3 regions of the Falsiruegeria litorea R37 genome follow, and region 3 is predicted to be linked to each of the others. Evidence: riboswitches for the same ligand, from Rfam matches in the RefSeq annotation. Region 3 holds a riboswitch; each other region holds the start of a gene.
The links. A riboswitch is a leader RNA that binds a small molecule or an ion and turns the genes downstream of it on or off. The one in region 3 is predicted to bind cobalamin.

Region 1: it holds a riboswitch for cobalamin, as region 3 does, so the genes downstream of both, TRL7639_RS15030 (CbtB domain-containing protein) here and TRL7639_RS13300 (ABC transporter substrate-binding protein) in region 3, are expected to answer to the same signal.
Region 2: it holds a riboswitch for cobalamin, as region 3 does, so the genes downstream of both, TRL7639_RS01330 (hypothetical protein) here and TRL7639_RS13300 (ABC transporter substrate-binding protein) in region 3, are expected to answer to the same signal.

Annotation. Positions count from the first base shown of each region.
Region 1 is NZ_FWFO01000002.1:297,622-307,544, reverse strand. It holds gene cobJ (precorrin-3B C(17)-methyltransferase) at 1-663, shown strand, start outside; gene TRL7639_RS15065 (cobalt-precorrin-6A reductase) at 660-1,397, opposite strand; gene cbiE (precorrin-6y C5,15-methyltransferase (decarboxylating) subunit CbiE) at 1,396-2,607, shown strand; gene TRL7639_RS15055 (cobalamin biosynthesis protein) at 2,604-2,972, shown strand; gene cobM (precorrin-4 C(11)-methyltransferase) at 2,969-3,763, shown strand; gene TRL7639_RS15045 (cobyrinic acid a,c-diamide synthase CobB) at 3,777-5,093, shown strand; gene cobA (uroporphyrinogen-III C-methyltransferase) at 5,090-5,818, shown strand; gene cobF (precorrin-6A synthase (deacetylating)) at 5,811-6,569, shown strand; cobalamin riboswitch at 6,598-6,811, shown strand; gene TRL7639_RS15030 (CbtB domain-containing protein) at 6,849-7,019, shown strand; gene TRL7639_RS15025 (CbtA family protein) at 7,024-7,722, shown strand; gene TRL7639_RS15020 (hypothetical protein) at 7,794-8,288, shown strand; gene TRL7639_RS15015 (DUF1636 domain-containing protein) at 8,545-8,907, opposite strand; gene TRL7639_RS15010 (acetolactate synthase large subunit) at 8,904-9,923, opposite strand, start outside.
Region 2 is NZ_FWFO01000001.1:259,700-269,622, forward strand. It holds gene TRL7639_RS01290 (ribonuclease T2 family protein) at 1-251, opposite strand, end outside; gene TRL7639_RS01295 (DUF1013 domain-containing protein) at 380-1,153, shown strand; gene TRL7639_RS01300 (GNAT family N-acetyltransferase) at 1,242-1,688, opposite strand; gene TRL7639_RS01305 (DMT family transporter) at 1,817-2,662, shown strand; gene recR (recombination mediator RecR) at 2,659-3,249, opposite strand; gene TRL7639_RS01315 (YbaB/EbfC family nucleoid-associated protein) at 3,337-3,681, opposite strand; gene TRL7639_RS01320 (DNA polymerase III subunit gamma/tau) at 3,942-5,744, opposite strand; gene TRL7639_RS01325 (protein-tyrosine phosphatase family protein) at 5,864-6,367, shown strand; gene TRL7639_RS01330 (hypothetical protein) at 6,617-7,015, opposite strand; cobalamin riboswitch at 7,104-7,313, opposite strand; gene TRL7639_RS01335 (TetR/AcrR family transcriptional regulator) at 7,331-7,894, opposite strand; gene TRL7639_RS01340 (alpha/beta hydrolase family protein) at 7,988-8,851, shown strand; gene rsgA (ribosome small subunit-dependent GTPase A) at 8,888-9,919, opposite strand.
Region 3 is NZ_FWFO01000001.1:2,725,836-2,735,758, forward strand. It holds gene TRL7639_RS13260 (homoserine dehydrogenase) at 1-724, shown strand, start outside; gene glpX (class II fructose-bisphosphatase) at 800-1,786, shown strand; gene recJ (single-stranded-DNA-specific exonuclease RecJ) at 1,880-3,619, shown strand; tRNA gene TRL7639_RS13275 (tRNA-Glu) at 3,730-3,804, shown strand; tRNA gene TRL7639_RS13280 (tRNA-Glu) at 3,827-3,901, shown strand; partial or broken gene TRL7639_RS22820 (IS5/IS1182 family transposase) at 4,123-4,248, opposite strand; gene TRL7639_RS13285 (CHAP domain-containing protein) at 4,558-4,971, shown strand; gene TRL7639_RS13290 (GNAT family N-acetyltransferase) at 5,596-6,411, shown strand; gene TRL7639_RS13295 (NAD(P)/FAD-dependent oxidoreductase) at 6,418-6,819, shown strand; cobalamin riboswitch at 6,866-7,073, shown strand; gene TRL7639_RS13300 (ABC transporter substrate-binding protein) at 7,363-8,976, shown strand; gene TRL7639_RS23115 (hypothetical protein) at 8,948-9,127, shown strand; gene TRL7639_RS23470 (hypothetical protein) at 9,276-9,398, shown strand; gene TRL7639_RS13305 (ABC transporter permease) at 9,475-9,923, shown strand, end outside.

The DNA of each region.
Region 1 (9,923 bases), on a different contig from region 3:
GGCTACATTCCTTATGTCGCGCGCGTGGCCGAACGCCCCGGCCTGACCCTGCATGCCAGCGACAACCGGGTCGAGATCGACCGCTCGCAACATGCGCTTGAAATGGCAAGCGACGGCAAGCGCGTCGTCGTGGTTTCATCCGGTGATCCCGGCGTCTTTGCCATGGCTTCGGCTGTTTATGAAGCCGTGGACAATGGCCCGGCAGACTGGCGCAATCTGGACATTCAGGTGCTGCCCGGCATCACCGCGATGCTGGCGGCTGCGGCCCGTGTTGGTGCGCCGTTAGGCCATGATTTCTGCACCATCAACCTCAGCGACAATCTGAAACCTTGGGAAATCATCGAAAACCGCCTGCGCCTTGCCGCTAAGGCCGATTTCGCCATGGCGTTTTACAACCCCCGCGCCAAATCTCGTCCCGGCAAGTTCGAACGCACGCTGGAAATCCTGCGCGAGGAATGCGAACCCGAGCGCCTGATCATCTTTGCTCGTGCAGTGTCGCGCGCAGATGAGGCGATCCGCGTGTCCACATTGGGCGAAGCCACGCCCGAGATGGCGGACATGCAGACGATGGTGATCGTCGGTTCTTCGCTGACACGTACCATTGATCGAGACGGTGACCCGATCGTCTATACGCCACGCTTTGTTGCCAAGGCCGAGGGTTAGAACCCGTTATGCGCCAGCCAGTCCAAAACCTGCGTCGAGGTCCCCAGTTCCGTTCTTTCCGGAACTTTGGGCCGATCGATCATAAGGACGGGCAGACCCAAGGCGCGCGCCGCATCCAGCTTGGCCCGCGCGCCACTGCCGCCCGCATTCTTGGACACGACCAACTGCGTGCCATGACGGCGCATCAGCTCAATGTCGCCCTCAACAGTGAACGGCCCGCGCGAGACCTCTACGTCGGCGTTGGGCATCGGCACCCTGCCCGGTTCATCCACCAGACGCAGCAAGTAGTGGTGCTGGGGCTGGGCCGCGAAGTCCGCCAAATGCATACGGCCCACGGCAAGAAACACGCGTTGAGCAGGACCGCTCAACGCCTCGACAGCAGTGTCGACATTCGCGACACGGATCCAATTGTCAGCCTCTCCTTCCACCCACGCCGGGCGCGTCATTGCAGCCAGCGGCGTGCCCGTCTGGGCGCAGGCCTGCGCGGCGTTCCCGCTCATCTGCGCAGCAAAGGGGTGCGTTGCGTCGATCACATGGGTCACGCCATGGTCGCGGATGTAACGCTCCAGCCCCTCGGCCCCACCAAAGCCGCCAACGCGGGTCGGCAGCGGCTGCGGACGCGGGTTGTCGACGCGCCCTGCGTAAGAATAGGTCGCGTTAAGCCCCTGTTCTGCAACAGTTTTGGCCAGAGCGTTGGCTTCGGTTGTGCCGCCAAGAATAAGGAGGTTGGACATGTCTGACATTCCGTTCGAAAAACCGTGGCTCACCGTGATCGGGTTGGGCGAAGATGGACTGGATGGCCTGTCGCCCGCAAGCCGTCAAGTGCTGGACGCGGCCGAGGTCATCATGGCCCCGCCCCGCCACCTGTCTCTGGTCCCCGAGGGGCATCAAGAGCGCATCGAATGGCCGGTGCCCTATGCGGACGGGTTTGCGCAGCTACTGGACCTGCGTGGACGACAAGTTGCGGTTCTGGCCTCGGGCGATCCGTTTTGGTTCGGCGCGGGCTCGGTCATCGCGCGCAATCTGGCCCCAGGCGAATGGACCGCGCGGCCCGGCCCGTCGACCTTTGCCCTGGCTGCCGCGAGCCTCGCGTGGCCGCTGGAAAAGACCTTGACCATGGGTTTGCACGCCGCTCCGCTGACCCGGTTGCGCCCGCATATGGCCCCCGGTCTGCGCGCCATTGTGCTGCTGCGCGATGGGGACGCCGTGCTGGCGTTGGCGGATTGGCTGACGGCGATCGGGTTCGGGGAAAGCAAACTGAATGTCATGGAAGCGCTTGGCGGACCGCGTCAACGGCTGCGTTCGTCCAAATCGTGTGATCTGGAATTTGATGACATCCAGCATCCGGTCTGCGTGGGACTTGATGTGGCGGGCGATGGCCTGACCCTGCCCAAAGCCAGCGGCAAGCCCGATACGATTTTTGAAACCGACGGGCAAATCACCAAGCGCCCCGTGCGCGCCCTTACTCTGTCGGCACTGGCCCCACAGCGGGGCGAGCACCTGTGGGACATTGGCGGCGGCACCGGCTCTATCGGGATCGAATGGCTGATGTGCCATCCCAGTCTGACCGCCACCACGATCGAGCCCCGCGCCGACCGGGCCGAGCGCATTCGGCGCAATGCCGACGCCCTGGGGCAGGACAGGCTGGAGGTGGTGCATGGCATCGCCCCCGCCGTGCTCGACGGTCTCGATCTGCCGGACGTTGTGTTCATCGGCGGCGGCTTGAGTGATGAATTGATGGGCTGGCTCAAAGATAATCTTGATGCTGGAACCCGCCTTGTCGCCAATGCCGTAACACTGGAAAGCGAAGCAACGCTGGCGCAGTGGCACGAACAACTGGGCGGTGACCTGCTCCGGATCGAACTGGCACAATCCGCGCCTCTGGGTCCGCGCCGGGGCTGGAAATCGGCCTATCCGGTGGTGCAGTGGAGCGTGACGCTATGATTGTTGCGGGTCTCGGTTTTTCTTCGCAAGCGACTGCGGACAGTTTGCGCGCGGCCTATGATCTGGCCAGTGTCGGGCATCACGTAACCGCGCTTGCGACCGTGGCGGGCAAGGACGGCCACCCGGCGCTGACCGAGTTTGCGCTCCGCCTGAACCTGCCCCTGCACCTGTTGCCCGCTGATGATCTTGCCGGGCAACGCACCCTGACATGCTCGCCGCGCAGCCGCGCCACTTATGGCACCGGCAGCGTCGCTGAGGCCGCCGCCCTGTCCGCCGCAGGCCCTGGCGCCCGGCTGCTGGCCCCCCGACATATCTCGACCGACCGCCTGGCCACCTGCGCGGTCGCAATTGGAGTACCCTCATGACCGTTCATTTCATCGGCGCCGGACCGGGCGCTGCCGACCTGCTGACCCTGCGGGGCCGCGACATCATCGCGTCGAGCCCGGTGTGCCTCTATGCCGGGTCGCTGGTGCCAGAGGAAATCCTGAGCCATTGCCCGGATGACGCCAAGGTGATCAACACGGCCGCGATGGACCTGGATGCGATTGTCGCCGAGATTAAGGTTGCTCATGCTGCGGGCCAAGATGTAGCGCGGCTTCATTCCGGTGACCTGTCGGTCTGGTCCGCCATGGGCGAGCAGATCCGCCGCCTGAAAGCAGAAGGTATTCCGGTGAGCGTCACCCCCGGCGTGCCCTCCTTTGCCGCTGCCGCTGCCGCCTTGGGAACCGAACTGACCCTGCCTGGCCTGGGGCAGTCGGTGGTTCTGACCCGGACGCCGGGACGCGCCTCGTCTATGCCTGAGGGCGAGAGCCTGGAAAACTTTGCCCGCACCGGCACCACGCTGGCCATCCACCTGTCGATCGGCAACCTGGACAAGGTGATCGCGGATCTGACCCCGCATTACGGCGCCGATTGTCCTGTGGCCGTGGTCTATCGCGCCAGTTGGCCCGACGAGCAGATCATCCGCGCCACATTGGAGACACTGAAGGACGCGCTGGACGAAAAGATCTCGCGCACCGCATTGATCCTTGTGGGGCCGGTCCTGAAGGGCGAAGGGTTCGACGAAAGCTGCCTCTATTCCACCGACTACGACCGCCGCTATCGTCCACAAAGCGCCGAGAGCCCGTGGTCGAGCTGGCAGCATGGCGACGATTGAGGAGAAGACGCAGATGACCAATCCCCCCGGCGTTCTGATTTCCGCCCCCTCTTCGGGGACCGGCAAAACCACGGTCATGTTGGGCCTGCTGCGCGCGTTGGCCGAGGACGGCTTGGCGGTGCAGCCCTTCAAAAGCGGACCGGATTACATCGACCCGGCCTTTCACCTGGCAGCTGCCAAACGCCCGTCGTTCAACATCGACAGCTGGGCCATGGGAGAGGACCTGTTGGGCGCCATCGCGACCCAGGCCCAAGGCGCCGATATCGTGGTCGCCGAAGGTTCGATGGGCTTGTTTGATGGCGTTGCCAAACCCGGCGCCGTCGGCCACGGCACCAGTGCTGAAACAGCGCTGCGCATGGGTTGGCCTGTGGTCTTGGTTCTGGATGTGGGCGGACAGGCGCAGTCGGCTGCGGCAACCGCCTTGGGTTTTCGGATGTACAACCCCGACCTGCCCTTTGCAGGCGTGATCCTGAACCGCTGCGCCAGCCCACGCCACGAGCGGCTAACCCGCCTGGGCATGGAGCGCGCAGGCCTGCCGGTTTTGGGCGTTCTGCCCCGACGCGGCGACCTGACCTTGCCAGAACGTCACCTGGGCCTGATCCAGGCCATTGAACATCCCGACCTCGAAGCCGCAATCACCGGCTATGCGGCGTTCCTGCGCGAACATGTCGATCTGGATGCGATCCGGGCGGCGGCCTCCTCAGGCTCACATGAGCCATCGTCGGCCGCGCTGCCGCGCCCCCCGGCGCAACGGATCGCGCTGGCCCGCGATGCTGCGTTTTCCTTTACCTATCCGCATCTGCTCAAAGGATGGCGTGAGGCCGGGGCCGAGATCCTGCCGTTTTCGCCGCTTGCCAATGAAGCCCCTGACCCGGACGCTGATCTGGTCTGGCTGCCTGGTGGATATCCTGAACTGCATGCCGGCACCTTGGCTGCGGCAGAAACTTTCCACACGGGTCTGCGCAAACACGCCGAGACCAAATCGGTGCACGGCGAGTGTGGCGGATATATGGCCCTGGGTGAAGCGCTGGTCGACAAGGACGGCGCGCGGCATCAGATGGCCGGGCTGCTTGGCCTGGTAACCTCTTACGAAAAACGCAAGTTCAACCTGGGCTATCGCAAGGCGCAACTGGTGGCGCCAATGCCCGGCTTTGCCACCGGTACGGAACTGCGCGGGCATGAATTCCACTATTCCTCGATCGTGGAACAGCCCGATGCACCGCTGGCGCGCGTGTTTGACGCCGAAGGCGCCGAAGGGCCGCAGACAGGATCGGTACGCGGTCACGTCACCGGCACCTTCTTTCACCTCATTGCAGAAGACAGCAAATGACTGGTTTTGTTTCCTTTATCGGCTCTGGTCCCGGCGACCCAGAGCTCTTGACGCTCAAGGCCGTGGACCGGATGGGCAAGGCCGATGCGGTACTGTTTGACGACCTGAGCAGCGGTCCGATCCTGAGCCATGCGCGTGAGGATGCCGATCTGGTCGGAGTGGGCAAACGCGCCGGGCGCCCGTCGCCCAAACAGGATCACGTCAGCCGCCTGCTGGTGGATTATGCCCTGACCGGAGCCAAAGTGGTGCGGTTGAAGTCGGGCGATGGCGGGATGTTCGGGCGACTGGAGGAAGAGCTGGTCGCGCTGCGTGAAGCCGGGATCGAATACGAGATCATCCCCGGCATCCCCTCGGCCGTGGCCGCCGCCGCCGCCGCCGGTATCCCGCTGACCCGCCGCCTGACAGCCCGCCGGGTGCAGTTCGTCACCGGCCATGATGTCAGCGGCAAACTGCCCGACGACCTGAACCTGCAGGCACTGGCCGACGATCAGGCAACCACGGTGGTCTTCATGGGCAAGCGAACTTTTCCGTTGCTGGTCACAGCCTTGCACGAACACGGCCTGCCGCTGGACACTCCTGCTCTTTTGGCCGAGGCGGTCTCGACCCCGGATCAGGCTCTGCACCGCACGACCATGGGAGAGTTGGCCCAACGCCTGAGCGCCGAGATCGGAACGGCACCTGCTCTCATCCTGTACGGCCCGCTGGCGGAGTTGGAAGATGTATGAGCTGAACCTGATCGGCATTGGCACCGGCAACCCGGATCACGTGACCTTTCAGGGCGCGAAGGCGATCCGCGACGCCGACCTGATCCTGATCCCGCGCAAGGGCGAGAACAAAGCCGATCTGGCCGGACTGCGCGAAGAGATCATCGCGCAGGTGACTGATACCTCCCCCACGGTCGCTTATTTCGACATCCCCAAGCGCCGCTCTGAAGACGGCTATCTGCGCGGTGTCGATGAATGGCACGACGCCATCGCCCTGCGCTGGCAAGAGGCGATTGCGGAACACCCGCAGACCGAACAGGTGGCACTGTTGATCTGGGGCGATCCGTCGCTCTATGACAGCTCACTGCGAATTGCATCGCGGCTGAACCCTTACCCGACAACTCGGGTTATCCCGGGCATCACCGCCTTGCAGGCGCTGACCGCCGCCCATGCAATCCCAATCAATGATATCGGCGCGCCTTATGTGGTGACGACCGGACGCCGCATTCGCGACGAAGGCTGGCCAGATGGGATGGGCAAAGTGGCCGTGATGCTGGATGGCGAATGCTCGTTCCAGAGCCTTGAGATGGGCGCGTATCACATCTGGTGGGGGGCCTATGTCGGCATGAAAGAGCAGATTCTCGTATCTGGTCCTTTGGATGCGGTCGCAGCCGAGATTCTGGATACGCGGGCCAGAGCGCGCGCGGATCACGGCTGGATCATGGACATTTATTTGCTGCAAAAGCGCCAAAACGGCGCCGAAGCGTCGTAAATCGCAATTGCGTCAGCCTGCCATTCACGGTTACATGAAGAGGCTTGGTCAACCCGGAGCAATCCGGATGCTAAGAGGGAATTTGGTGCGATCACGCAGGTGATCAAGGCCAGAGCCGCCCCCGCGACTGTAAGCGGTGAGCCTTTGTTCAGACAGCCACTCTTGGGGATTGCCCCTTGGGGAAGGCGAACACAAGGCGCTGACCCGCGAGCCAGGAGACCTGCCAGGCACGGAACTTTAACACCAGCCGTCGGGTGCGACGGCTTAGGAGGACGACATATGACGACCAAAACTCTCAAGGCAGCCGCCGCCGGTTCAAGCATCCTGCCCGCTATTTTTGCAGTGGTACTGGGCCTGGGGATCATCACCGTGACCGGTCACGTTCAGGCATCGGGCCTGCACGACGCGGCCCACGATGTACGCCACGCAACTGGCTTCCCCTGCCACTAAGGCCATGATCAGTCGTATTCTGACCAGCGCGTTGTTCGCTGGCGCTGCAGCAGGGTTGATTACAGCCCTGCTGCAGTTGGTTTTTGTGCAACCCGTGTTGCTGCACGCCGAGCTCTATGAGAGCGGCGCATTGGTGCATTTCGGCGCAGAAGCCGTCAGCGCGCATCCTGACCTGCCGGGCATGTTCGCCGAGCCGATACGCGACGGGTTGAGCATCATCTTCACCATGCTGACCTACACAGGCTATGCGCTGGTTATGGTGGCCCTGATGTCTGTGGCCCAAGGTCAAGGGCACGAGATCAACGCCCGCACCGGATTGTTGTGGGGTCTGGCGGGTTTTGTGGCGTTCCACTTTGCCCCCGGTCTTTCGCTGGCCCCTGAGGTGCCTGGTGTGGCCGCAGCCGAAGTGGGTGCGCGTCAGATCTGGTGGACCGCAACGGTGGCTGCAGCTGGCATCGCCATGTGGCTGATCGCCTATGGTGGCAACATCGTCAGCTACGTAGTCGCAGCTCTGCTGTTGATGGCACCCCATCTGATTGGTGCGCCTGAACCGTCCACCTTCAGCGGCCCGGTTCCAACCGAAATTGGCGCGCTTTTTGCCGCCCGCGCCTTTGGCGTCGGCATGGCCGCCTGGGCGCTGCTAGGGACTTTTGCCGGTTACTTCTGGCAATCCGAAGGTGCCCGCGCCGAAGCAACGGCCTGATCCTCGCTTCATCGGACCCTGCCGAGATTGACTTGGCGGGGTTTTTCTTTGTCTTTTTCTGAGGATGGAACATGTCCCGATCCCTCGCTCTTTTTGCCATCGGCCTGGTGTTTGGTGGCGGCGCCGGGTTTGTCATTGCCGCGGGCAATGGCATCACCTTTGACGGTCACGATCACGGCGATCCGGCGCATCACGGCGCTGATGCGACTGAGACCATGACGCACGACCACTCGACACCGGTGAATATTGCAGCAGGCAGCGACGCGCCGTCGGTCAGCATCGAAGCCTTCAAGGACCCGATGTCCGGCTGGAACCTGAAAGTTACGCCTGCGAATTTCACCTTTTCGCCCGAGAATGCGTCGCGGGCAGATGTGCCGGGCGAAGGACACGCCCATGTCTACGCCAACGGCGACAAACTGGGGCGGCTCTATGGCAACTGGTATCACCTGACAAACCTTCCCAAGGGCGAGGTAGAGATCAAAGTGTCCCTGAACGCCAACAGCCACAGCCCGTTGATGGTGGATTCGGTTCCGGTCGAGGCGACCACGGTCATACAAGTCGACTGATTGCGACAACGGCGCCTGGAGCACTCCCGCCCGTCGTCAATGTTTCTGACGAAACACCTCCTCCCGTTGGGCCGGGCCTCGCTGCGCTCGGCATTTTGGTGTATTTGGCGGTCCCGGCGCTCCAAGCGTAACCGCGCCGGGCGTTGCCCGGCGCCCGGCCCAAGGCCGCTAGCGGTGCTGGCGCAGCAGGATCGCTCGGGGGCGGGAGCCTCCCCCTCTTGGCGTACGATAGATAAAGGCGGGAACGCCGCAGGTATCAAAGGGCGGGTATCCGTGCCCTCAGGCATAGGCGCAGTCGGCCGCATGGGCGGGCGTCTTCGATCCAGCCACCGGGGCTGTCCAAATAGGTCTGACAGGTGGCTGCGACGTCCCTCGCATCCTCGATCAGCGTCAGTCCGGCAAAGACATAGCTCGCCCTCCCTTCACCTTGCAGGCTGATCGACACCGGGTGCGCGCAGGCGCTGAAGCATTCGTGGTCCAACAGCTCCACCCGGTCCTGCAAACCAGCCTCTCGAAGCGCTTGCGCAATCGCGTCGCGCTCGGCAGGGCGATCACGATCGCCGCTGCATGTCGTACACAAGCGCAGGGTCATCTGCTGCGCCGCCGCCGCCTTTGTCACATCGACACCTCGATCAACCGCGGGCCTGGCGCGGCAAAGGCATCCTCCAGCGCGTCCGAAAACCCCTCGGCGCTGTCAACCCGCACACCGTCTACCCCCATGGCACGGGCCTGTGCGATCCAGTCGATCCGGGGGCGATCCAGCGTCAGCATGTCGATGGCCCGGGGCCCTGGGTTCTGCACACCTACGTTGGTCAACTCGCCCCGCAAAATCTGATAGGAATGGTTGGCCCAGATCACCACGGTGATGTCCAACTGCTCGCGCGCCATGGTCCAAAGCGCCTGTGGCATGTAGAGCGCCGACCCATCCCCCGTCAGCGTCAGCACCTTGCGATCCGGGCAGGCAATCGCAGCCCCAATGGCGCAAGACAGCGAATAGCCGATCGAGCCGCCGCAATTGTTGAGCCATGTGTGGGGTGCTGATCCCTTGGTCACGGGATGAAAGGCGCGGCCTGTGGTGATGGATTCGTCCACAACGATGGCACCTTCAGGGATTTTCTGCCCCAAGACCTGCGCAATGCTGTCCGGGTTAAGCGGACCGGTCACCGAAACCTCAGAGTTGCGCGTGGCCAGATCTGGCTGGGCTCCCTCGGCCCCCACTGCCACACAAAGCCCCTCCAGCGTGCCATGCAAATCGGCGCTCCAGTCTGCCAATTCGATGATCTTGGCCCCTTCTGCTGTCAAAACCGCTGGCTTACCGGGATAGGCAAAGAACCCGATGGGAGCGCGCGCGCCAACCAATACGATGCGTTTGAAGGGCGCCAGGACCTCGACCGCCAGATCAATCGGATAAGGCACTCGAGCTACCGGCACCCGCCCTGCCCCGCGCTCCATCCGGGCATTGGACCATTCCGACAACAGCGCACATCCCGTTTGCGCGGCGATCTGTCCTGCCAATTCCAACGCTTCTGCCGTCAAGGCCTCGCCGCCCAACAGCAACAGGCTGTCTGCTCCGTCCAGGGCAGCGGCCGCTGCGGCAATGTCAGCCTCGGCAGGCATCACACGAACCGGAGGTGC
Region 2 (9,923 bases), 2.5 Mb from region 3:
CGTGACGGGGCAGAATGTGGCGTGCGGCAATAGGCGGGCCAGCCCTGATGAAACTGCGGCCACAGCCCGTGCAGGATCCAGCCATAGTCATGGCGGGTGTCACATTGTTCCGAGTCCCGGGCATCGCCCGTGGTGGCGCACCAATTGGGCGACCAGCTGAGCGACAGAACATAGTAGTCGAACTCTCCTGCCTTTTCCCCATCTGCCAGAACCGGCAAGGTCGACAGCACCCAAAACATCAACCAACGCATTCACTCTTCCCTTATTGCCTTTGCGGGACTATATACGCCCCAAGTTCCCCGACAACGGTAACCTGCCTTGGATCGCCAAGGCGCCTGTTTCAGGCGGCGGGGAAGATGTGTTTAAAGGAGACGTTCACATGGCAAAACCGTTGATGGCCAAGGCGACCGCCGTGTGGCTGGTCGACAATACCACGATCAGCTTCAAGCAGATTGCGGATTTCGTTGGTATGCACGAACTTGAGGTTCAGGGCATCGCAGACGGCGATGTGGCCGCCGGCGTGAAAGGGTTCGATCCGATCGCCAACAACCAGCTGACCCAGGAAGAGATCGACGCGGCGCAAGACAGCCCGCTGCACAAGCTGCGGCTCAAGTTCAACCCGGCCGCTTCGGGCGAAGAAAAGCGCCGTGGCCCGCGTTACACCCCGCTGTCCAAGCGTCAGGACCGCCCGGCCTCGATCCTGTGGCTGGTCAAATTCCACCCCGAGCTGAGCGACGGCCAGATCTCGAAACTGGTGGGCACCACCAAGCCGACGATCCAGGCGATCCGCGAGCGCACCCATTGGAACATCGCCAACATCCAACCCATCGATCCGGTTGCGCTGGGCCTGTGCAAACAGTCCGAGCTGGACCAGGCCGTGCAGAAAGCCGCCGCCAAGAAAGCTGCCGAAGGTGGCGTAATGAGCGACGACGAACGCCGCAAGCTGGTGTCGACTGAGCAGTCACTGGAAATGGAAGCTGAACCCAAGATCCCGACCGCGATCGAAGGTCTGGAAACCTTTACCCTTGGAAGCAGCGACGACGAAGAGAAGACCGACAGCGACGCAATCGTGGACGCCGACAGCTTCTTCAACCTGCCTGCAGGTGGCGACGACGACGAGGATGAAGACACCTCGCACGATCCGCGCTACTGATCTGCGCAACAGTGGAAATTCAATCAACCCCGGCCTTGTGGCTGGGGTTTTTTGTTGCCCGTCAAACCGTAGGCCGCAGATGCCGTGCTCAACGCCGCTTTTGAAAGCCCGTTTTGGTTCGTGCGAAGCCGGCGTTTTCGTAGAACGCCAGCGTGGCTGGTTCCCTTGAGCCGGTCATCAGCATGACTTTGTAGCAGCCGCAGGACCACGCGTGCTCGGTTGCCGCATTCAACATCAAGGTACCGTATCCGCGTCCTTGGTGATCTGCGTGTGTCACCACGTTTTCGACCAAGGCATATGGTGCTCCGCGTCGCGTCAGATTGGGAATGATCACCAAGGTGCAAGATGAAACCAGCATCTGCCCGACCTCACCCAGCAAGATGGTGCTGCCGTCAAATTGCAGCAACTTGCGAAAGATGTGTTGGGCGGTGGACTGATCCAACGGATGATTGTTCTGACTCAGGTGCAAATATAGCTGCATCAAGTGATCCAAGTCTGTTGAAATCGCTTCGCGAATGGTCAATGCGCTGCTCATGACCAAGGGATATGCCAATCCAGAGTGCTCGGGCAACCACACCGCGGATCTGTGACAGAGATCTGTCCTGACACACAGCTGTCAGGGGCCTTGGTTTAAGCCAGACCTTCCACGTGGCGGAGGTTGGAATGGCGCAAGAACTGGCAATGCAGCGCAGCACCGGGGTGATGTTGGTGGTGGTGTCGGCAGTCGTGTTCAGTGCGGCGGGGATCTTTACCAAGGGTGTGTCCGCCGGTGCGTGGGAGATCGTGTTCTGGCGCGGGCTGGCGGCGGCGGGGTTCACCCTGACATATCTGGCCATGCGGGGAAGTTTGGCGGCCGAGGCTCGAGTGTTCCGCGGCCCATCGGTTGCGGTTGCCGTTTTGGGTGCGGCTGGAACGGCAGCGTTCATTCCGGCCTTCAAGCTAAGCTCGGTCGCCAATGTATCGATGATCTATGCGGCGTCGCCGTTTTTGGCAGCCGCCTTGGCATGGGTTTTCATACGCGAACGCCCCGGCCTGCGCACTTTGATGGCCAGTGCGATGGCCTGTGGTGGCGTGGCGGTGATCTTTTGGGGCTCGGGTGTGAGTGGATACCTGACAGGCGATCTCTTGGCCTTGTGGATGACGCTGATGATGGCAGGGATGATGGTGATTTATCGAATTTGGCCCGAGACGCCAGCGGGGTTCCCGGCGGCGATGTCGTCGCTGTTTTTGGTGCCCTTAGGTGCGACTTTTGGGAATCCTCTATCAGTCTCGATGCACGAGATCGCGGTCATCCTGCTCTTTGGTCTGTTCTTTGCCGTTGCCTCGGTCACCCTGGCCGAAGGGGCGCGGCGGCTGCCGCCCGCCCAAACGGCTTTGTTGTCGACGCTCGAGATGCCATTGGCTCCTTTGTTGGCCTGGGTGATCCTGGCCGAGGTTCCCGCAGGCCAGACAGCAATCGGTGGGGTCGTTGTGTGCCTGGCTGTGCTCTGGTCGCAACGCGAAAGTTAGAGTTCTTTGCGGGCCTGCATCGCCGCGGTGATTGTCCCATCGTCGAGGTAATCCAACTCGCCGCCAATGGGCACGCCCTGCGCCAGCGAGGTCAGGCGCACGCGCCCTTCAAGCTGATCAGCGATGTAATGAGCCGTTGTCTGGCCGTCGATCGTGGCGTTCAGCGCCAGGATCACCTCGGTGATGTTTTCACCGGTGACCCGGTCCACAAGGCGGGGAATGCGAAGCTCTTCTGGGCCAATGGCGTCGAGGGCAGAAAGAGTGCCGCCAAGCACGTGATACCGTCCGCGAAAAACCCCCGAACGTTCCATGGCCCACAGATCGGCCACATCCTCGACGACGCAAAGCTCTCCGGTGGCGCGTTTCTCGGATGCGCAGATCTCGCAGATGTCAGTGGTACCCACATTGCCGCAGTTCAGGCATTCGCGTGCCGTGGCTGCAACGGTCTGGATGGTGTCGGCAAGAGGCGTCAGTAACAGGGCGCGCTTGCGGATCAGGTGCAGCACCGCGCGCCGGGCGGAACGGGGGCCAAGCCCGGGGAGCTTGGCCATCAGTTCGATCAGATTGTCGATGTCGGAATTGCTCATATGCCCCGCCTCGAGACGATTGTTTCGGGTCATACTAGGGCTCTGAGCGCATCAGGTCGAGGGCACAGGGCCCCCGCGAAGCCAGCTTTAGAACGGCAGCTTGATGTCCTTGGGCAGGCCCATGCTTTCGGTCAGCTTGGTCATCTCTTCCTGCGCCTTGTCGGCAGCTTTGGTCTGCGCGTCCTTGATGGCGGCCAGGATCAGGTCTTCGACAACTTCTTTGTCGTCGCCATTAAAGATCGACGGGTCGATGTCCAGCCCTTTGAGCTCACCCTTGGCCGAAGCGGTCGCCTTGACCAGGCCGGCGCCGGATTCACCCACAACCATGACGTTGTGCAGCTCTTCCTGCATGTCGGTCATCTTGGTCTGCAACTCTTGGGCAGACTTCATCATCTTGGCCATGTCGCCCAGGCCACCAAGTCCTTTGAGCATCTCGTGTCTCCTAGCAAATGCGTTGAGGCGTAGATACGGGCGGTCCCCTTTGTGTGCAAGTGTTGCGGAGAGGGGAAAAGGAGAGGCTCCCGTCAGTCGTCTATGTCTTTTGCAAGACATCTCCTCCTGTTGGGCCGGGCCGCGCGTGGGCTTTGCCCACGCGCGGCCCGGCCCAAAGGGTGACCCCACTTCTGGCAAAGCCAGAAGTGGGGTCACTCACGGGAGCACTTCGAGTAAGGGCGGCTTGAACAGAACCAAGGTTACTCGTCGTCGAATGGGTCCCATTCATCTTCGACCTCGGGGAGCGCTTCTGTCTCAACCTGTGCGGCGCGTTCTTCGGGTGTTTGGATATGCGTGATCTTGGCCTTTGGGAATTCAGCCAGAACAGCTTGGACCAGCGGATGGGCCTCGGCTTCGGATCGCAGGGCGTTTGCAGCCGCGTCTTTCAATTCTGCAATCGTCGGCGCATCGCCGTCCGAGACGACGGAAACGGCCCAACGGTTGCCGGTCCAGGATTGCAGTCGGCTGCCCAGGCGCGCGGCCAGATCACGAGGAGCGGAGTCCGAGGGCGTGAATTCGATCCGTCCCGGTTGATAGGCGACCAGGCGTACTCCGCCTTCGACATCGACCAGCAGTTTCACGTCGCGTCGGGTGCGGATCAGTTCGACCACATGTTCGAATGTGGGATAGCGGGCCAGGGCCGTGGCCGTGTCCTGTGCTAAGGCGGTCACCGGCGCGCCGCCGCCGCTCCGCGGGGCCGCTTGGGCATAGGCCGTTGTGCCTCCGACAGGTGCGCCGTTGCCCGGCGCGGGCATTCCACCACTTGGGTTCGGTGGGGGTGTAGGCGGGGTATCCTGCAGTTTGCGGATCAACTCTTCGGGGCTGGGCAAGTCGGAAACATGGGTCAGGCGGATCACAGCCATTTCGGCAGCCATCATGGCATTTGGCGCGGCGGCGACCTCTTCCAGCGCTTTGAGCAGCATCTGCCACATTCGGGTCAGCACGCGCATCGGCAACGCCTCGGCCATCTGTGCGCCGCGAGTGCGCTCGTCGGGAGAGATGGTGGGGTCTTCGGCGGCGTCTGGTGTGATTTTCACCACCGAAACCCAATGCGTGATTTCGGCCAGATCGCGCAGGACCGCCAGCGGGTCGGCGCCTTCGGCATATTGCGCGCTGAGCTCAGTCAGAGCTCCGGCGGCATCACCCCGCAGGATCATGTCCATAAGGTCCAGAACCCGGCCCCGATCGGCGAGGCCCAGCATGGCGCGGACCTGATCGGCGGTGGTTTCGCCCGCACCGTGGCTGATGGCCTGATCCAGCAGCGAAGTTGCATCCCGTGCCGAACCCTCAGCCGCGCGGGTGATCAGGGCAAGCGCGTCATCGGTGATCTCTGCACTCTCAGACACAGCGATCTTGCGCATGAGCGCGATCATGTCCTCGGGCTCGATCCGGCGCAGGTCAAAACGTTGGCAGCGCGACAGTACCGTCACCGGCACCTTGCGGATCTCGGTGGTGGCAAAGATGAACTTCACATGCGCGGGCGGCTCTTCGAGCGTTTTCAGCAGCGCGTTGAAGGCGCTTGTCGACAGCATGTGAACTTCGTCGATGATGTAGATCTTGTAGCGGGCCGAGGCGGCGCGATAGCGGACCGAGTCGATGATTTCACGAATGTCGCCCACGCCAGTGCGGCTGGCAGCGTCCATCTCCATGACGTCGACATGGCGGCCTTCCATGATGGCCACGCAGTGTTCGCACTGGCCGCAAGGCTCGGTTGTGGGTTGCCCTTGACCATCCGGCCCAATGCAGTTCATGCCCTTGGCGATGATCCGCGCGGTGGTGGTTTTGCCGGTGCCGCGAATGCCGGTCATGACAAACGCCTGCGCGATCCTGTCCGCCTCGAACGCGTTTTTCAGGGTCCGCACCATGGCGTCTTGTCCGACAAGATCGGCAAAGGTCTCGGGTCGGTATTTGCGGGCCAGAACCTGATAGGGGGTCGGGGCTGTGTCGGTCATTTCTGCTCTGCCGGATTCGTCATGAAGCCGTAGCGTAGTTGCCGCAGCCACCGGCGTCCACAGTTGCGACGCGCGAATTTCGTTTGGATTTGGCCGGGGGCGCTGTACAACTTTTGGAATTACATCAGTTGGCTGAATGTTTGAGCCTTTTGAATTCCTTGGGGGAAGTCATGTCGGAAATGGTGATTTATGCGTTGCAGGTCGGCGGCGGCACCCTGGCGATTTCCCCGTTGCCAGGACGGTATGGCGACTACGAAACAGATCTGGACCTGATTGCGTCCTGGGCGCCGGGGCTGGTGCTGTCCATGACCACCGAGGTCGAGATGTTACAGCATGGCGCCAGCATGTTTGGTGCGGACATCCAGGGGCGGGCTTGTCGCTGGGTGCACTTGCCGATCGAGGACTTCGGCGTTCCGGGTGAGGTGTTTCTGGAACAATGGTCAGATGTGAGCGCCTCGGCGCGGCAAGCCTTGTCCGGGGGCGGGCGTGTTCTGGTGCACTGCAAAGGAGGGTGTGGGCGCTCCGGCATGATTGCTCTGCGCCTTATGGTCGAATGCGGGGAGAACCCGCGTGAGGCGCAGAAACGTTTGCGGGCCGTACGCCCCTGTGCCGTCGAGACGGATGAGCAGATGCAATGGGCCTCGACCGGTCGCATTTTGCGTGTGCTTGACTAGGGTCCTGACCCTAAGCTTTGTTGTGGCCGTCATAGGGCCAGGGTACACTCGCGCCTGTGGCGTTTTCAGCTTCGCAGATGGCACTTGCGCCCAACCGGCCAAAACGCGCTGTATACGGTAATCTAGGTAGGCGGGTCGAACCAAGCGCAACCCGCCGAGCGAAGCGAGGCTCGGCCCAACGGGAGGCGGCGTTCCGTCAGGAACGCCAATGACGGGCGGGAGCACCCCGAGGCCGCCAATGTCCCTCCGTCAGAGAACGGCGTGGTGCACAGTTTGGGTCTCGATGTTGGTGGGCACCGCCTCGGCAAGGGCGCAGGGACGCTCGAATGTCCCGGCAGGCATAGGCCGCGGTTGTGGATCAAACAACGCGTCTGCAAATCGGTTCAAATCCTCTGTTTCTGCCTCGGGGGTCACACCGCAGAAGATGCGTATGCGATCATGGCTGGCAGTGAACCGGGCCGGACATTCCATCGGGCAATGCTTTAGGACGCTGTTTCCTTCGATCTCGAAATCGTCGGATGTCATGGGCTTTGACGCTACCATGGCTTGCGACAGCTTCTCGGCCATGCGTTGCACCGCAGGGCAGGTTTTGCCGGTGTGCTGACACACGGTCGCTGAAAACAGGTGAGTGTTGGTCTTCCAGATCATGTTGCGCCCTCCGCGCAGGGAAAGGGGAATGTGACCGGAAAAGGTGGCTTGGGTGCCATCGATTCGGCCCGGACGCCCCGCCCAGGTTCGAGTTTCAGTTTCGATGGCAGGTCTCCTGACTTGCGGGTCATCGCTTGGCCGACCTTCCCGACCTTGCGGTCAGTGGTGTTTCGGCGTCGCTCTCCGCTTACAGTTGCGGGGGCAGTCGCGGACTTGGCCTCAGATTGGGCCGCACCGTGTTCCCTTTTCATCCCGGTCGCGGATTCGCGGCGCGGGAACCATCATGAGATGGCTAGCGGTTGGATGGGGTTGGCGTCAATCGGTTTTGGTCGCAAACAGCCGATCGGGTAGTTTGCGCAACTCATCCGAGCTTTGTCGGGCACGCGCCAATTGCCAGCCGCCTTGTAAAAGAATGAACAGCGTGTCGGCGGTGTCGCGGGGATGCGCCTCACCCAGGCGTGCAGCGTGGTGGGTTACTTCGGTAATCCAGCCCTCGTAAAGGTGGTGCGCGTGCTGGCGAAAACCTGTGTTGTCTGGCCCTTCAAACAGTGTCGCTGAGATCGGGCAACCGTCCCACTGGCCTGAATTGTCAAAGAGCTTTGCTGCCTTATGGCACAAGGTTTGTGTACCAGAGGGAAAATCCTCTGCCGGTTCGAAAGAGGCTGCGATAAGGCGCAACATCTCGTCCGAGGCCCAGGTGGCCGCGGCCACGGCGAGATCGGATTTGCCGTTGGGAAAGTGATGATAGAGCGAGCCTTTGGGTGCGTCTGCTGCACTCAAAAGCTCTGACAATCCAACCCCATGATAGCCCCTACGCCGGAACAGGTCGGCAGCGGCGCGGATCAGGCGGTCTTTGGTTGGAAGCGGACGTTCGGTCATGTTCGCGTGATATTGACACCACTAGACCGAATGGTCCAGTGATGTGTTTAGACTGATCGGTCTAGTGGCCGGAGCTATGTCAGAGGATGCACGATGCTGGACAATCAAACTGTTGTCGAAGTCGAGGAGTTTCACTTTCCCGCAGGTCCGGCCGAATTGTCGGCGGTTCTGTATCGGCCTGCTGGCAAGCCGCTGGCAGCAGTGGTTCTAAATGGTGCCACTGGTGTTCCGCGCGACTATTACCGACACTTTGCGCGGTGGCTTGTCGAAGCGCGCGGCATGGCGTGTCTGACCTATGACTACCGAGATTTTGGCACGTCGTTGAAGGGGCGATTGAAAGATTCGCCCGTGACCATGTCCGATTGGGCCCTGATCGACATGCCCGCAGCGCGGTTCGAGATGAAGCGGCGGTTTCCCGATGTTCCGCTGTGGGTCATCGGTCATTCCGTGGGCGGGATGCTGATGCCGTCACAGGACGGGATCGAGGATGTGGATCGCATGATTGGCGTGTGCTCGGGGCTTGTGCATCACACGGATCACGATTGGCCGTATCAGGGGCTGGCGCGGCTCTTTTGGTTTGGGCATGTGCCGTTTCTGGTGAAAGTGCTCGGCTATCTGCCGGGCAAGATTACGGGGTTCGGAGCCGATTTGCCGCCGCAGGTGTATTGGCAATGGCGGAAATGGTGCACGTCGCCCCGCAGCTATCTGCCCGAGGCCGGGCTAACCATTCCAGCGCCTGATTGGGGTCGCAGCAGGGCACCGGTGACGATGATTGCCCTCAACGACGACGACACCATTCCGCCCAAATGCGTGTGGAAACTGTCCGAGCTTTATGGGGCAGGGGTCGAAAAAAAGACCCTGACGCCTTCGGATTATGGGTTGAAAGAGGTCGGCCATCTTGGGGCGTTTGCGCGTCGAAGTCGGACGTTGTGGCCCGACCTGGTGCCAGCCCTGTAACGCCGGGCACCCCAAGTTAGGGGCGCCCGGCATGGGTTACAGGCCCTTGCGGCCTTTCTTGTCCTTCATCACTGAACGGACCATCTTGCCAAAGGCTTTGTCGCGCGCCCGCGCCTCGGCCACGGTTTCCGAGTTCATCCGATCCTCACGCAGCAGCTTTTGCCAGCGACGCAGGCGATCTGGATCAAGAGTTCCGGCCTCTATCGCGCCCCGTATGGCGCAACCGGGCTCGGAACTATGCGCGCAATCCGAAAAGCGGCAGTCACGGGATAGCTCGACAAGATCGGCAAAGACCTCATCAATGCCGTCCGGGGAATCAAGCATTCGCAAGGCCCGCATGCCCGGTGTGTCGATCAGCCACCCGCCGTTGGTCATGTGACGCAGGGCGCGGGATGTGGTTGTGTGCCGCCCCTTGGCGTCGTCTTCGCGTATGCCAGCCGTGGCGTCCCGAGCTTGCGTCAACCCGTTGGTCAGCGTGGTTTTTCCCACACCGGAAGATCCGACGAGGGCCCCGGTCTGACCGTGCGGACACCAGGCCATCAGCTGACTTATGTCCCTGCTGTCATGAGCGTTCACGGCAAGGACTGTCAGAAATGCCTCAAGCCGCTCGGCTTTGCGGACATAGCTTTGCGGATTGTCGCAGGTGTCGGCTTTGGTCAGTACGACAACCGGGTAACACCCGGCCTGATGTGCCAGCGCCAGAAATCGCTCCAATCGCGCGACGTTGAAATCGGCATTGCAGGAACTGGTGATGAACAAGACATCGACGTTGGCCGCGATCAACTGCGCATGCACGCCGCTGCCTGCTGCCCGACGTGACATCAGTGTTTTGCGGTCCAGGGTTTGGTCGATCAAGCCATCGGAGCTTGCCGCGACCCAATCGCCGACGGCAAAGGTGCCAGTTGACTGGTTAGCACGAGGCAAAAGAACCCGTTCTCCGGCAGGGGACAAGCCCTTTAGCCGGTCGCGATGCACGGCAGAGATGCGATAGATGTGATCGGATGTTGGCGCAGGGATCTGCGCCGCAAAATGGTTGGACCATCCCAGGTCCATATAGTCAAAAGACATTGGT
Region 3 (9,923 bases):
TGGCTATCTTGAGGCTGACCCGAACCTGGACGTGGGCGGCATCGACGCGGCACACAAGCTGGCGATCCTCAGCTCGATTGCCTTTGGCACCAAGCCGAACTTTGACGGGATCGAAATCGAAGGCATCCAGCGCATCACCCTGGAAGACATCCATCAGGCCGCCGACATGGGCTATCGCATCAAGCTGCTTGGCGTGGCACAGCGTACTGCGCGCGGGCTGGAACAGCGGATGCAGCCTTGTTTGGTGCCCGCGACTTCTCCGCTCGGCCAGCTGGAAGGCGGCACCAACATGGTGGTGATCGAAGGCGACGCGGTGGACCAGATCGTTCTGCGCGGCCCTGGCGCGGGTGAAGGCCCCACCGCAAGCGCAGTGCTTGGCGATATCTGTGATCTGGCACGCGGGCTTCGCATTCCGACCTTTGGTCAGCCGGCAGCGATGCTGGAAGAGGCAAAGCCCGCACAAACCGGACTGCCCGCCCCCTATTACCTGCGCACGGCGCTGCTCGACAAACCGGGCGCTTTGGCCAAGGTGGCGGCGATCCTGGGCGACGCTGGTGTGTCCATCGACCGGATGCGCCAGTACGGGCACACCGACACCACCGCTCCGATCCTGATCGTGACCCATAAAACCACCCGCGCCGCATTGGACGAGGCACTTTCCGCGCTCAACGCGACCGACGTGGTGGCCATGGAGCCCGTTGCCTTGCGGATCGAGGCGCTTTGAGGCCCCCTTGCGGAAATGAACATCACCGGGGTATTCCGGTAAAAAACAGTCTGTAGTGACCAAAGGATAGTGAACATGAGCGCTTCGGCATCCCAAATCGATTTTGACGACCGTATGCTGTCGCTGGGTCTGGCCCGCGTCGCGGAACAGGCCGCGCTGGCTTCGGCCTCGCTGGTGGGTCGCGGTGACGAAAAGGCCGCCGACCAAGCCGCCGTCAACGCCATGCGCGAGCAGCTCAACAAGCTGGATATCGCGGGCGTCGTCGTGATCGGCGAAGGCGAGCGGGATGAGGCGCCCATGCTCTACATCGGCGAAGAAGTGGGCACCGGCAATGGCCCCGGCGTCGACATTGCGCTGGACCCGCTCGAGGGCACCACGCTGACCGCCAAGGACATGCCAAACGCCCTGACCGTGATCGCCATGGGCCCGCGCGGCTCGATGCTGCACGCGCCTGATACGTATATGGACAAGCTGGCCATCGGTCCGGGTTTTGAACCCGGCGTAGTCTCGCTGGATATGAGCCCACGTGAGCGCGTTGAGGCACTGGCCAAGGCCAAGGGCTGCGCGCCCTCCGACATCACCGTCTGCATTCTGGAGCGTCCCCGTCACGAGGCGATGATTGCCGAAGTCCGCGAAACCGGTGCCGCCATCCGCCTGATCACCGATGGGGACGTCGCAGGCGTCATGCACTGCGCCGAAAGCGAAATCACTGGCATCGACATGTACATGGGTTCGGGCGGCGCGCCCGAGGGTGTGCTGGCGGCAGCTGCGCTGAAATGCATGGGCGGTCAGATCTTTGGCCGCCTGCTGTTCCGCAACGATGACGAACGCGGCCGTGCGGCAAAGGCCGGTATCACCGATTTCGACCGCGTCTATTCGCGCGACGAGATGGTGACAGCCGACGTGATCTTTGCCGCAACCGGCGTGACCGGCGGCTCGCTCCTGCCCGCGATCAAGCGCCAGCCGGGCTGGGTTGAGACCACCACGTTGCTGATGCGCTCGAAAACCGGTTCCGTGCGTCGCATGAGCTATCGCACGCCGCTGTCCTCGCACGAGGCATAAGCGGCTTGCGCCGCTGCCTGCGGCACGAGTATTTATAAAAAGATGAAGGGCCGGGTCCGTATTGGGTCCGGCCTTGTCACTTGAGGGGGTCGGATGAGCTATCTGGGTGTATCCACGTCACTGACGGGTCGGCAATGGGTCGGCCCCTCGATTGAGGTTGAACGCGCAGCCGAGATGATGGCGCAATCGAGCGATCTGCCCGCCTCGGTCTGTCAGGTGCTGGCCCGCCGCGGCGTTCCCGCGATGGAGGCCAAAGGGTTTCTGGCCCCCACCCTGAAAGAGCTGCTGCCCGACCCCCGTTCGATGAAAGACATGGAAGTCGCGGCCGCGCGATTCTTGCAAGCGGTCCGCGACCGCGAACGGATCGCGGTTTTTGCCGACTACGACGTCGATGGCGGCAGTTCCGCCGCGCTTTTGATCGTTTGGCTGCGAGAAATAGGCTTGCAGGCAACGCTTTATGTGCCCGACCGCATCGACGAGGGCTATGGCCCAAATGTGCCCGCAATGCAGGCTTTGGCGCGCGATCATGACCTGATCATCTGCGTTGACTGCGGCACGCTCAGCCACGAACCGATTGCAGCGGCCAAGGGGGCTGATGTGATCGTTCTGGACCACCACCTGGGCGGGGAAACGCTGCCGGATTGCGTCGCCGTGGTGAACCCCAACCGCCAGGATGAAAGCGGCGATCTTGGCTATTTCTGTGCTGCTGGCGTGGTGTTCCTGATGTTGGTCGAAGCGGGCCGTCAGATGCGCGATGCCGGAGCCACGGGGCCGAACCTGATGGCAATGCTGGATCTGGTCGCTTTGGCCACGGTGGCCGACGTGGCGCCGCTGATCGAGGCGAACCGGGCGTTGGTGCGTCAGGGATTGAAGGTCATGGCACAGCGTCAACGCCCCGGTTTGGTGGCGCTTGCGGATGTCTCGCGCATGGATGCGCAGCCTTCGACCTATCACTTGGGGTTCCTGCTGGGGCCCCGCGTCAACGCAGGCGGACGTATCGGCAAAGCTGATCTGGGGGCGCGGCTCCTCAGCACGGATTCGATGGTCGAGGCCGAAGCCATGGCCGAGCGGCTGGACGAGTTGAACCGCGAGCGCCGCGACATCGAAAACGCCGTGCGCGCCGCTGCGATGGAGCAGGCCGAAGAGCGTGGACTTGAGGCGCCACTGGTCTGGGCCGCAGGTGAAGGCTGGCACCCCGGCGTCGTGGGCATCGTCAGCTCGCGCCTGAAGGAAGCCGCGAACAGGCCGGCTGTCGTCATCGGCTTTGACGGGGATGAGGGCAAAGGTTCGGGGCGGTCCGTGTCCGGTGTTGATCTGGGCGCCTCGATCCAGCGATTGGCGGCCGAGGGTCTGCTGGTCAAGGGCGGCGGTCACAAGATGGCGGCTGGCCTGACCGTGATGCGCGATCAATTGGAACCGGCCATGGAACGGCTGAGCGAGCTGCTTGCAAAACAGGGCGCGGGCCAAGGAGGGCCTGCGGACCTGAAGCTGGACGGGATGTTGATGCCCGGCGCGGCCACCGTTGATCTGATCGAACAAATCGAACAGGCTGGCCCCTTTGGCGCAGGTGCCCCTGCCCCGCGCTATGCCCTGCCGGACCTAAGTATCCGTTTCGCCAAACGCGTGGGTGAGTCGCATCTCAAGCTGTCGCTGTCAGACGGGTTGTCGGGTGGCATCGACGCCATTGCCTTTGGCGCATTTGACACTGCCATGGGTGACCGTCTGCTCAACCACGGCGGCGCGCGCTTTCACTTTGCCGGGCGGCTCGAGATCAACACCTGGGGAGGGAGACAGTCGGCACAATTGCGCCTGGACGATGCAGCCGAAGCATAAGCTTATGTTCTGTATAGGCTTTTTCCAACCTCCCAAAAAAGTGCGCCGAATCCAATTTTCCGCTTGCGGGGCGCGCGGCTAATCCTTAAAAGCGCCCCACAAGCCAAAGTGGCCCGTTCGTCTATCGGTTAGGACGCCAGGTTTTCAACCTGGAAAGAGGGGTTCGATTCCCCTACGGGCTGCCATTTGCGCTTGTTTGGACCATGTGGCCCGTTCGTCTATCGGTTAGGACGCCAGGTTTTCAACCTGGAAAGAGGGGTTCGATTCCCCTACGGGCTGCCACCATCCTCTTAAATCAGAATGAAGATCGTCCACGCGAGCAAGAGCCGCGCCGCGCATGTGCGCTCTCAATTCTCTCGCCCCGGTCGGGTGGACAAGTCCTCGCAACTGGTGGCTTCTCAAGTCACGGCCCCCGATGTTGAATTGAGTTAAACCGCATCGAACCAGGGTGCGTTACTGTCACTTGCTCGACCATCTCGGTTTTGACGTCTAGGGTCATCGATTTACAGCCAGAACAAGGCCGTAGCTGCGAGTGCGATGGCCGAGAGGACGACCTTTGTACATCGATCATGGCGCGCGGTGACACGGCATCAGTCCTTCAGTCGCCTGAACTTGATCTCAATCCTGTTTCACCCTGTGCAGCGTCCCCTGGACGGGGCCCGACATCTTGGATCTGCGGTCAACCGCGGCTTGGGAAACTGGCGAATTTTCGCCAAAGCGTCCGCAAATCTCTTTTCAAAGCGGGCCGCTTCACCTTAAAACCCCGTGAGCGTTCAAACCGGTAGAGATACTTCTTGCAAACCAAAAGCGACAAAACAGACGTAATTGGGAGGCTATCCCGCAGAACCCGAGCGGTGGCTGCAGTCGGGCTTTTCAGCCTTGTTTCTGCCTGCTCGCAAGGTCCCACCTATCTGACACTTGACCCGGAACGTCAGTCGATGGCCCTGCTTGAGGTCGAGCAAAAGCATGCCAAGGGGCAAAGGGTGTGGTGCGTACCTTACGCTCGAACCCTCAGCGGGATTGAAATTCGCGGCAATGCAAAAACCTGGTGGGCGAAGGCGCGCAACACCTATGAACGTGGGTCGGAACCCCATGTTGGTTCGGTGATGTCGTTTCGCGGAACCCGCGGGATGCCCTTGGGCCATGTGGCTGTCGTATCCGAAATTGTCTCGGACCGAGAGATTATCGTGAACCATGCCAACTGGAATCGCAACCGAGTGTCGTTGAAAATGGGCGTCAAAGACGTGTCCAAGCATAATGACTGGACATTGGTGCGAGTCGAAAGCCAACCGGGTCGGTACGGCAGGTTCTACCCGGTGAACGGTTTTATCTATCCAAACGTTGATGGCTAAACTGTCCTGATCGCAGGCTGCATTTGCGTCGAACCAACGCAAAGCACCACAGGTAACGTTGGTGCCGTCAGATGCGGGTCCTCTGCTGTAGACCAAGACAGCAGGCCAATGGCGGTCAGCTATGGTGATACGCCATCCCCAACTGCACACGGAATTGTCCGAATGTGTTCTTTGGACAACGCGGCGAAACAGGATCTAAACCGTTGATTCAATAACAGAAAATCAAGACCCTTCAAGACCTTTCCATCCTCGCGCAACCCTGTGCAGCTGCGCGCGCCACGCTTGGACATATTCGAGGCGCGAACCTCTTTCCATCACCGGTTGCTTGAACCCGTGAAGGCCGAATTCCAGGAACATGCCATTCCTGAACAATGGAAAGCGTACCCTGCGCCATCAAAAACCCGGCCTCCGTTTTCTGTCGCAATTGCCTTGCCGGAACCATGGGGCAAACCCGAGCCTAAATCGTTCGTGGTTCTTGCTGCCGAAGCAGAGCACCATCAGAATTACCGGGTCCACCTCGGCCAAAGGAAACACTTAGCGCTTCCATCACGAAACTTGTTTCATCTCTTGTCCCAGGTGGAAAATGGATCGACCCAAAAGGGACATATCGAAAGAATACAGATCATGGCCGATTTCGAACTCATGCATTTTCAAGAAGGCCACCTGCTTTCCGCTACAGCTCTTTCGGAAGCCATTGGATGGCCCCACAGGCAATCCGACTGGAAAATGCTGCTGGCCTTTTCAACCGGGGTTGTCGCCAAACGGAATGGTCAGGTTGCCGGGACGGCGTTGCGTTCTGATTTCGGCCCTGACCTGGCCAGCATCCATATGGTGATCGCATCCCCGGACGCCCGAGGTCGGGGATTGGGGCGCGCCTTGATGACCTCACTTCTGGGAGCAACAGATCGCAACATCAGGCTGGTCTCGACCCGTTCGGGCCGACCTTTGTATGAAAAGCTTGGGTTTCAGGACGTAGCGCGACTGGTCCAACATCAAGGAACCCTTACAGCTGCGCCAGAGGCCATCGGCGCCCAGGACGCGCAACCCAGGGATCTGGACAGCATTCGCCGATTGGAAAGCCAAAGCTATGGCGGCGACAGGTCGGCATTGATTGAATGGCTTGCCGAGAATGGTGAACTGGCCGTGATGCGAAGCAGGAGCGACGTTACCGGCTTTGCCGGGTGTCGTCGCTTTGGCCGGGGGTATGTGATCGGGCCAGTGGTGGCACAAGACGTACAAGACACTAAAACCTTGATCGCGCACCACCTGAAGGGGTTGGTCGGGCAATTTGTGCGCCTCGACATCGTTCGCAACGTCGACCTTACCCCTTGGCTGGCGGATGCGGGCCTGTTCATGACGAACCAATCCCCCGTGATGGAGCGCGGAACAATCCCGGCCGCCCCTGACAGAATGGCCGTGTTCAGCCAAGGTCTGGGGTAGCGGTCCATGCCTGCTCCGCAGGAGATGCGCAGCCGATGGGCCCTGGATCGCCCCACACCGATGGAACGGCACCGCATTCTGGACCCGAAACCCAATGCCTCCATTGTAAAAACCACCCTAGAGCGCAGTCAAACCCTGCTGCCCGCTTTGCAAGGTGCCAAAGTCCTGACCAGTTGGGCCGGGTTCATCGACAGCACCCCAGATGGCGTATCCGTGATTGACCTGTCAGACACCCTACCCGGTTTCCTGTTGGCAGCGGGCTTTAGCGGTCATGGGTTTGGCATTGGTCCCGCAGCAGACCATCTGGTTGCTGATTTGCTTACCGGCGCCACGCCGATTGTTGATCCCACGCAGTTCCGCTTGTCGCGCTTGCGTGCGTCTTCCTGGGGCAAGGTCGCCGAGTTTTAACCTTCGGTTGAACCCACTCGCGACTTGGCCCTTTCGCATGGGTATTTAGTGACGCATCTGCTTCGGTTCGAGCGCTTCGGCGTTCGATGAAAAGGGAACGCAGTGCGACCCGTTCGGTCAAACCTGCGGCTGCCCCCCGCAACAGTAAGCGATGAACTAAGCCGGATTTGCCACTGGAGTGATCAAAGCACTGGGAAGGCCCGGCCCAGCCTAGATCTGCGAGCCAGGAGGCCTGCCGAGGTGTTCATCCTGTTCGGGTGCGGGGCGCGCTCAGGGCAACGGTCAATCCGTAGAGGTGACATTTTCAACGTCTGCAGAGAGCACCTTCCTTTGAATACACCCAACAGAACGGCTGGACTCGCCGGGGGGATACAGGATGAAATTTAGATTTAAAATTAGGTGGTTACACCGATTTTAAAGCCGCTTTGCAAGAATGTCTCACACGGCTTATTGTTATGCAATAACATATCATTTTAATTCCTCGTCGCGGTGAGTCCCAGCACAAGAAAGCGGAATTGCTTGCCATTCAGAAGGAATTTCAACATGTCCCTAGCCTCTCGTTTCGCGCTTGCAGCCCTCGTGGCACTTGCGCCCGCACTACCCAGCTCAGCGCAACAAGGAAGCTTGCCAATTTCAACCGGATTTGGCCCAAATGCCGAAGTTCCCGACCCGCGCGCAGGCTACAATGGCTGGATGTCGAACCAGACCGGCGTGACCGAGACGTTGATGGGCATCGACTATGATCTGAACCTGTACCCCCGCCTCGCGGCCGGGATCGAACAAGCCTCGCCCACCACCTGGCGCGTGACCCTGCGCGACGGGGTGACCTTCCACGATGGCGCGCCCGTGACGGCCCAGGCGGTGATCGACGCGATTTCCGCGATCTCGCAAGAGGGTCACACAGGACACAACAAACGCGTGGACAAACTGCTGGATCTGGCAGGCATGTCGGCAGATGGCGACGCTGTGGTGGTGTTTGAGACCAACAGCCCCAACGCCGCCTTCCCCTGGACCCTGTCAGAACCCGCAATCGCCATCATCGGCGCGGCCTCTGACGCCTATCCGATCAACGCAACCGGTCCGTTTGTGTTCCGCGAAGCGATCCCCGAGCAGCTTTACCGTGCCGAAGCCAACGCCGTCTATCGTCTGGGCACCCCCCGCCTGGAAGAGGTTCGCGTCGTTGTCGCGGGGGATCCGGCCTCTGCCGCATTGGCTTTTGAGGCTGGTGAAGTGGACATGGTGATCAACTATCCCGAAACCGACTTCGACCGGATCAAGGAAACCGGTGCGCTTGGCTTTTCCGCCCCGACCGCGCGTCTGTATTTCTACACCGTGAATGCGGCCAGCGGCCCGATGGCAAACCCGCTTGTCCGCCAGGCCGTGTCGGTTGCGATTGACCTTCAGGGTATTGTCGACGCGGTGCTGTCCGGTGTTGGTGGCGTTCCCGCAGGCACCATGTTCCCCCCGGGCAAAGGCTGGGCCGCTGACATTCCCGCGCCCTATGACATGGCCAAGGCCGAGGCCCTGCTGGCCGAGGCTGGCGCCGTCAAAGAAGGAGGCCAATGGATGCTGGATGGCGAGCCGCTTGAGATTGACATCGTCACCTACTCCTCGCGCGCGGCCCTGCCCCCCACGGCCGAGCTGACGCAAGCGTTTCTGCAGGCCATCGGCGTCAAAGCCAATGTTCGGGTCGGTGAATATGGCGCCAGCAACGATGCCATTGCCAACGGGGATGCGGACATGTTCTTGCAGGCCTGGGTTATGACCCCGCAGGGCGATCCCGGCGCAGTACTGGAAACGCTGTTGAAATCTGACGGTGGATCGAACGCTGGTCGCTATGCGAATTCTGATCTCGACAAGCTCTTGGCCGATGGTCGCCTGACCTTCGAACAGGACAAACGCGAGGCGATTTATGACAAAGCCCAAGAAATCATCGCGTCCGAGGCGGCCCTGATCCCCGTGTTCCACGTCAGCCAGGTCAACGTCGCACGCCCCGGTCTGCCCGGCTATGCCGTGCATGGGAACCATCACCTGGTCTGGCGCTTCAGTGCGCTCCTGTCATCCTGCCTTGGTCATGCAGGAGCCCCGATCTGCGTTCAACCCGGTGTTGCCACTGCATCAATCGGATATGGAGCCGGTCAATGCGCGGAAAGTTAAACTGCCTCCGAACCGTCTGGACCGGTTGTGCGATGGCCTTGAACTGTCCAAGGATCTGTTGAACAGAAAACCCACCGAGGTCTCAATCGGTCAGGCACAACGCGTCGGCATTCTGCGCGCTGATCGCCGCGCCGCCGCTGATCCTGTTTGACGAACCGCTGTCGGCCCTTGATGCGGTCACACAAAAACACACGGCACGCCTGATTGCCGATCTACAGACCGAAGAAGGCTTCGCCGCACTGATCATCACCCATGATCTGGGGTATGCTTGTGCTTTTTCGGATGAGATTGCGGTTCTTATGTCCGGTCGGATCAAAGAGGTCAGCGCCCCGCTGGCATTCATCACGCAACCGCGAACCCAATATGGCGAGATCTTGCGTGACGCCGCCTTTGCACTAGGCGCCTTGGAGCACGCGGCATGATCCTTGGCATCCTGAGCTTGGGGTTGCGTGCCATCGTCGTGATCAGCAGTGCGGCCATTGCCACGCTCGTCCTGTTATGGAACGCCCCTGGCGACCCGGCAGCCTGCTGGATCGATTTGCCGTTGCGCTGGCCTCGCTTGGAGCTGCGATCCCAGCCTATTGGCTGGGCCTGTTTCTGATCCTGCTCTTTGCCGTGCATCTGGCTTGGCTTCCCGCGATGGGGGCCCGCACCAGCGCACATCTCGTGCTGCCTGCTCTGACCCTTGGGCTTGGTGTCGCCGCCTCTCTGACCCGGATTATACGTTCAGGCCTTCTTGAGGCACGCGGCCAACCGTTCCTGCCTGCGATCCGGTGCCGTGGTGTTTCGAAACGGCACATCGAACAAAACCACGTAGCCCTTCACGCCATCATCCCCGTGATCACCGTTTTTGGACTTGAGCTGGCGTTTCTTCTCGAAGGCGCGGTCATGGTCGAGGTCATCTTTGGCCGCCCCGGATTGGGTGGCTTTCTGGTTCACGCGATCGA